Linked DNA regions of Geomonas sp. RF6. The main gene of each other region encodes a partner of the protein of the gene in region 2 in a complex. Links are inferred from orthologs where the notes say so. Each region holds a gene or a part of one and is shown on either strand. Other genes may lie near its edges.

Evidence for each region.
Region 1: the proteins of meaB (region 2) and LPW11_RS11385 are in contact, whole or in part, in a crystal structure (PDB 8DPB), measured with the Methylorubrum extorquens proteins. The link is inferred for Geomonas sp. RF6 from one-to-one orthologs. Residues at the interface, in SOR26638.1 of Methylorubrum extorquens: Arg20, Ala21, Ala24, Arg25, Thr28, Ser32, Arg33, Arg34, His37, Thr98, Gly99, Gly100, Ser101, Ile102, Leu103, Lys106, Thr107, Ala110, Ala113, Ile114, Asp115, Arg116, Ala118, Phe119, Ile120, Arg121, Pro122, Pro124; in SOR27001.1 of Methylorubrum extorquens: Glu577, Glu578, Asn579, Asp580, Gly581, Arg582, Arg583, Arg585, His596, Ala604, Ser605, Ala608, Asp609, Gly611, Phe612, Asp613, Val614, Asp615, Ile616, Gly617, Pro618, Leu619, Glu625, Arg628, Gln629, Val631, Glu632, Asn633, Asp634, Glu661.

What each region holds. Positions count from the first base shown.
Region 1 is NZ_CP087999.1:2,635,248-2,638,537, forward strand. What follows is about bases 160-3,133. They hold LPW11_RS11385 (acyl-CoA mutase large subunit family protein), read right to left. Parts: upstream 2,488-3,133; coding sequence 832-2,487; downstream 160-831. Other genes in these bases: mce (methylmalonyl-CoA epimerase), read right to left, coding at 303-722; LPW11_RS11390 (ATP-binding protein), read right to left, coding at 2,546-3,133. Also shown: LPW11_RS11375 (porin), read right to left, coding at 1-43; more of LPW11_RS11390, read right to left, coding at 3,134-3,290. UniProt on the Escherichia coli protein: Catalyzes the interconversion of succinyl-CoA and methylmalonyl-CoA. Could be part of a pathway that converts succinate to propionate.
Region 2 is NZ_CP087999.1:3,813,212-3,816,517, reverse strand. The notes cover bases 185-3,174. They hold meaB (methylmalonyl Co-A mutase-associated GTPase MeaB), read right to left. Parts: upstream 2,157-3,174; coding sequence 1,212-2,156; downstream 185-1,211. Other genes in these bases: LPW11_RS16320 (enoyl-CoA hydratase/isomerase family protein), read right to left, coding at 2,153-3,091; LPW11_RS16330 (L,D-transpeptidase), read right to left, coding at 214-1,053. In the rest of the region: LPW11_RS16335 (DedA family protein), read right to left, coding at 1-102. UniProt on the Escherichia coli protein: Binds and hydrolyzes GTP. Likely functions as a G-protein chaperone that assists AdoCbl cofactor delivery to the methylmalonyl-CoA mutase (MCM) ScpA and reactivation of the enzyme during catalysis.

The DNA.
Region 1 (3,290 bases), 1.2 Mb from region 2 along the record:
CGCCTACTGCGGCGATCGCGAGTATCTGCTTTTTAAAGCTCATTGGTTTCCCTCCTGTTAATGGTTGTACTACCCGATTCAAAAAAAATGCATGATTGTGTCAGGTGAAAGTTTCGACGAGAAATACTGCATCAGTGACTAATTCTAGTCAAGAAAATTTAACCTTTATGCCCGCTTATCTGCCCCTCGTATACAGTATTTTCCGTCTGCCGGTGAAATAGATCCAGCGACGCGTTATGTAGGCTCGGATATAAAGCAGGCGTTACTATATGTATTTCCGATGAAAAGTCAATATTAAAAATCTAACTGTGCTTTCCCCCTCCCGGGTACTGGCACAGTTCGGTAAGGACTCCCCCGGAGCTTTTCGGGTGAATGAAGGCGATCCTGCTGCCGTGAGCGCCCTCGCGGGGGGTCTCGTCGATGAGCCTGGTCCCCGCCGCCTTCAGCTGCGCCAGCGCCCCTGCCAGATCCGCCACCTCGTACGCCACGTGGTGCATCCCCGGGCCGTTCTTTTCCAGGAACTTGGCGACCGGGCTTTCCGGAGAAGTCGGCTCCAGGAGCTCGATCCGGGAGCCTCCTATTTCCAGGAAGGCGACCTTCACCTTCTGTGATGCCACCTCCTCGCAACCGGAGCAGGTCATCTGAAGCGCGTCACGGTAGAAAGGGAGCGACTCCTCGATGGAGTGGACGGCGACACCGATATGGGCGATCTTGCTGAGCATCTGAACCTCGCGGTCTCTCGCCCCCCCGCCTCTTGCGGGAGGAGGAATGGCTGCACAGTAGCAGCACGATGTTACGTGCCTGTTACGGGATGGTTACAGGTGACGGAATCTACAGGACGACCGTCTCGCGGTGCACGCCGAACACCCCACGCAGGACGTCGGAAATTTCCCCGAGGGTGGCGTAGCTCTTTACGGCGTCGAGAATGAAAGGCATCAGGTTTTCCGTTCCTCTCGCCGCCTCCTCCAGCGCTTTGAGCTTCGTCTCCACCGCGGCGCCGTCGCGGGCCGCGCGCACCCTGGCGAGCCCCGCCTTCTGACTTAGCTCCACCTCTTCCTTTACCTTCAAAAGCCCCTGCGGCGGAGCCTCCTCCACCGTAAAGCGGTTCACCCCGACGATGATGGCGTCGTTTTTCTCCACCGCGCGCTGGTAGGCATAGGCCGAATCCTGGATCTCCTTCTGCTGGAATCCCATGGAAATCGCCTCGACGGCGCCCCCGAGAGAGTCGATCTTCTCTATATAGGCCAATGCCTCCCGCTCGATGCTGTCCGTCAGCTCCTCCACGAAGAAGCTTCCCGCCAGGGGATCGACAGTGTCGGCGACGCCGGACTCGTGCGCGATGACCTGCTGGGTCCTCAGCGCTATGCGCACCGACTCCTCCGTCGGGAGCGCCAGCGCCTCATCGCGGGAATTGGTGTGCAGCGACTGGGTCCCGCCGAGAACGGCGGCGAGCGCCTGCAGGGTGACGCGCATGATGTTGTTGTCCGGCTGCTGTGCCGTGAGGGTAGAGCCTGCCGTCTGGGTGTGGAAGCGCAGCATCTGGGAGCGCGGGTCGCGGGCCTTAAAGCGGTCGCGCATGATGCGGGCCCACATGCGGCGGGCCGCCCGGAATTTGGCCACCTCCTCCAGGAGGTTGTTGTGGGAATTGAAGAAGAAGGCGAGTCGCGGCGCGAACTCGTCCACGTCGAGCCCCGCCTTGATCGCCGCCTCCACGTAGGCGATGCCGTCGGCGAGGGTGAAGGCGACTTCCTGGACGGCGCTGGAGCCGGCCTCGCGGATGTGGTATCCGGAGATGCTGATGGTGTTCCACTTCGGCACCTGGTCCTTGCAGTAGGCGAAGATGTCGGTGATGAGGCGCATCGACTCGCGCGGCGGGTAGATGTAGGTGCCGCGCGCCATGTACTCCTTCAGGATGTCGTTCTGGATCGTCCCGGAGATGCGGGTGGCGTCGACCCCCTGCTTTTCCGCCACCGCGATGTACATGGCGAGGAGAATAGCCGCGGTGGAGTTGATGGTCATGGAGGTGGAGACCTTGTCCAGCGGGATGCCGTCGAAGAGGGTCTCCATGTCGGCGAGGGTGTCGATGGCTACCCCGACCTTGCCGACCTCGCCGCGGCTCATGGCGGCGTCTGAGTCGTACCCCATCTGGGTGGGGAGGTCGAAAGCGATGGAAAGCCCGGTCTGCCCCTGGGAGAGGAGGTACTTGTAGCGCTCGTTCGACTCGGCGGCGTTGCCGAAGCCGGCATACTGGCGCATGGTCCAGAACCTGCCGCGATACATGGTGGGCTGCACGCCACGGGTGAAGGGGAACTCCCCCGGGAAGCCGAGCTTCTCCTGGAAGTCCGGGTAGTCGTAGTCGGGGGTGGCGCAGCGCTGAACTTCGATCGCGGAGCCGGTGCTGAAGGTCTCCCGTCTCTCCGGTGCCTTCGCAAGGCTCTTCTGGACCGCCCCTTCCTCCCAGGCGCGTTTCTTATCGCTAATGCTCATCGCATATCTCCCTTCATTACCTTCATTGAATTTCATCACGCCACTCAGACAGTGGTGATCAGGCGGGGACCGCCTGCGCTGCCGGTACGCTGTGCGAGGAGCGGACCGGTCTCGTCTCCAGCACCGCTCGCAGATACTCGCTCGTCACCGCACGACGCTCGCGCTCTACCGCCTCTTCGTCCACCTCCACGAAGCGCTCGTCCGGGGTGACCTTGAAGAGGGGCTGTCCCTTAGAGACGATGGTGCCGTCGCCGGAGCTGATGAGGATCTTGTCGATCGTGCCGGAGAAGGTGGCGCAGACCTTGTTGAACATCTTCATCACCTCGATGATGTAGAGGGGCTGCCCCACCTCGAAGTGCATCCCTTCCTCGGCGAAGACCGGCATCCCCGGCGCCTCCTGTCCGTAGTACATGCCGCCGCAGACGGCGACGATCTCGTCCGCCTTCGTGGCAGGGGGGGGGACGAGGACCTTCTTCATGCGGGCCTGCAGTTCCGGGTCGTGCAGGTAGTCAGGGATCGTGATCTCCAGGTCCTCCTCCACGCGCAGGTCCCAGAAACGGGTGTTCTCCCCGATCAGGAAGAGCATTCCCAGAAGCTCCACCCCTGCCTCGTAGCCGAAGTGGGAGGAGCGGACCTGCGACCAGGTCTTCGCGTCGAGCCCACCCTGCGGCTCCTCGTGGGAAAGGATCTCGCACAGCGTGAAGTACTCCTCCTTGGCGAGCCCGAAGTGCTCACGCAGCGCCTTGTAGAAGCGGAGAGACTGCTGCAGGAGCTCGTTGTCGTGCCCCCAGATGATCTCCGCC
Region 2 (3,306 bases):
GAACCCGGCGAAGATGAGGATCGCTTCCCCTTCCAGAAAGGTCCCGAGGAAAAGGACCCAGTATCCGTGTACCTGCAGATAATCCCTGAGAAGCTCTTGCACGAAGACTCCGGCAGTTCAAGTAGGTTCGGTTCAGCTCGCTTTCAGGCTTTACACATTGTCCCCCCTACCCCCCGCCGAGGTCAAGGCGCTATCGCCCCGCGACGTCCGCTGTCACCTGCGGTAGACCGGGTTGGCCCCCCGCACCTCCACCATCGGGCCGTCCTCCACGAGCTCCAGTTCGCCCGAATCCGCTTCCTCGTAAACGTCGTCCCCCACCGCCCAGGCGTAGAGGCGCTCCGAGTCCAGGAGCACCGGGCGCTCGGGAATGCCGTACACCCGGTTCTGCATCCCCTCGTCGTAGAGCCCGACGCATCCGTGCGAGGCGGGCTTCCCGGGGAGGTCCCTCGCGTGAATCCAGTAGGAGACGTTGTCCGCCCCGACGTGAAAGCGGATCGCATTGTCCATCGGGTACTGCGCAGTCTGGTCCTCGGTCTTGTACAGGGAGGAGGTATGATTCTTGTGGCGGGCGTCGACCTGGAAGATCCCGACCGGCGTCTCATGACCCGCGGCACCGGTCGCTGCCGGAACGGAGAAAACGAGCTTGCCGTACTGGTAGGCGCCCATCCACTGCTCCGTCAGATCGATGAGGATGTATTTCTCGTGATTGCGTGCCGGCTCGTATTCCTCGGGCATCGGCGTGTACTTCCTGCAGGTATTCATGTCCAGGGGGACCTTGATGGTCATCCCCGGGTAGACGTGACGACGGTCGATGCGGTTGAAACGCGCCACGTAGGGCCAGTCTTCGCCAAAGAGAGACTCCAGCGTCTCCGAAGGCATCATGAAGTGCGGCCGCCAGGCGATACCGGCGAGGCTTGGGTATTCCACGCGGGAAAGGTCCTCACGGGCGGGGTCTTTGGGGTTGGCGCCGGGGTCCGACGTTGCCAGCGGATTGTACACCACGATGCCGGCGAAAATAGCCAGAGCGAAAAAGAAGGCAAACTTACGAAGCATTTACTACATTCCCCCAAAAACATAATGGGGCTCTCGCCCCATGGTCCTGCTCGATTCCAGATTTAGCCCCGGCCGCCGCAGAAGCCGGGTGACGCTAACTAACAACCATTCAGAAAAAGCCTGCTGCGTCGCAGTGATAACACTTTTGCCAAAGTGGGTCAAGTAAAAGAAGTCCGCGCCATGACCTCTTCTACGGCACTGTACGGATCGGTGGCGCGACTGTGCAGCCGCTGCATGAGCTCATTATACGCGCCGCTCTCTATCAGCCCCTGCAGAACCATTGCGTAGAGCTCCTCTTTCAATGTCTCCCCAAAGACCCGTGCGTTCCGTTCCTCTATTACCCTGCGCAAGGTGTCGGTCTGAGAGAGGAACGCGCGATGCGCCTCCAGCTCCTGCACCAGCTCCTCGACACCGACCCCCCTGAAAGCCTCCGTCTTCAGCACGCGGGGCTGCCACGCCTCCGGCGCGGGGTGGCGCATCTCCAGCATGCTGCGCAATTCGCGCACCGTCCGCTCCGCCCCGTCGCGGTCCGCCTTGTTCACCACGAAGAGGTCGCCGATCTCCAGGATCCCCGCCTTGATCGCCTGGATATCGTCCCCGAGCCCCGGCACCATGACGACGACGGTGCTGTGGGCCGAGCCGGCGATGTCTATCTCGTCCTGCCCCACCCCGACCGTCTCCACGAGGACCACATCCATCCCCATGGCATCCATCACGTTCACCACGTCCATGGTCGATCGGGAGAGCCCGCCGAGGGCGCCGCGGGTAGCGAGACTGCGGATGAAGACACCCGGATCCTCCGCGTGCCGGTTCATGCGCACGCGGTCCCCGAGAATGGCCCCGCCCGTGTACGGGCTCGTGGGATCGACCGCGACGACCCCGACGCGCAGCCCCCTCTTCCGGTATGCCTCGATCATCTGGTCCACCAGGGTCGACTTACCCGCACCCGGCGGACCGGTGAGTCCGAGGATGTAGGCCCTGCCCGTGTGCGGGTGGAGGGACTTAAGCTCCTGCACCGCGCTCGGCATGCGGTCGTCGATATCGCGCATCAGGCGCGCCGCGGCCCGCACATCGCCGGCCAGCACCCGTTCGGCAAGGCTCATGAAATGGTCCCTTTCGTAGCAGTCGCACCTTTTGTGAGGATGCTTGCAGTTTTCGGGGAAGACGCGGCAGAAACGTCCCCTCCCCCCTTGCGGGGGAGGGACAGGGTGGGGGGGAAGGTGCCACCGTTGCAGCAGATGGCAGCGTCACCCCCCCCCTGTTCCCCTCCCGTCAACGGACGGGGAGGATTGACCTGCGTTCCGCCGGAATCCCCCGAAGAACCTTTTTTGCGGGCGACGTAAGAGGCGCGCTCCAGGGCGCAGCCGCTTTTGAGCTCCACGTCCTCGGCGCAATTCACCAGCGTCTTCGCAGTGGCAAGGAGCTCCACGGGGCGTTGCGCCAGCGCTTCCGCGAAGGCCGTCACCTCCTGCCAGAAGGTCTCCTGCGGAAATACGCGGCTCACATACCCCATGGCGAGAGCGTCTGCTGCGTTATAGGTTGCAGCGGTCATAAAAACCTCCAGCGCGCGCCCCCTGCCGATAAGTCGTGGCAGCTTCTGAGTTCCGCAGAAGCCGGTAAGTATCCCGAGCCGCGCGCCGGGATGGGCAACGCGGAGGCTGTCGCTGGCGAGTCGCAGGTCGCAGGCAAGGGAGAGGTCGCATCCCCCTCCCATGGTTATGCCGTTGAGGGCAGCGATGACAGGCTTATCCGCGTCCTCCATCATCTCAAAGAGAGCCTGCCCGACGTCGGCAAAAGCCAGCGCGTCACCGGGGGAGAATTCCAGCATCTCAGCGATGTTGGCACCGACGGCAAAGGACTCCCCGGGAAAACCGGAGATGACTATAACCGTCGCCGCCGGATCCGCCGAAAGCTCTTTAAAGGCAGCGGAGATCTCCCGCAGCGTCCCGATCGAGAGGGTATTGAAGCGCCCGCCGGAGTCGAGCATCAGGTATCCGACGCCGTTTGCAGTAGTGATGGAGAGTTTGGTATAGGACATAGTGGTATTTGGTAACCGGCAGGAAGCAATCATCATCTGGTGCGGATGGCGAAGGAAAGGTTACGAAGCGGATCCGTGCATCGAGCTGCCCCGTAAGCCGCCACCCGTCGAAGATCTCCCTGTAGCCCCGCCCCTGCTGAAGCCGCGAGAAAGGCTGTCCGCATCGCTATTCTTCATCGGCGGTAGTGCTGGCCATCGCGCTGGAGCGTAGGCAT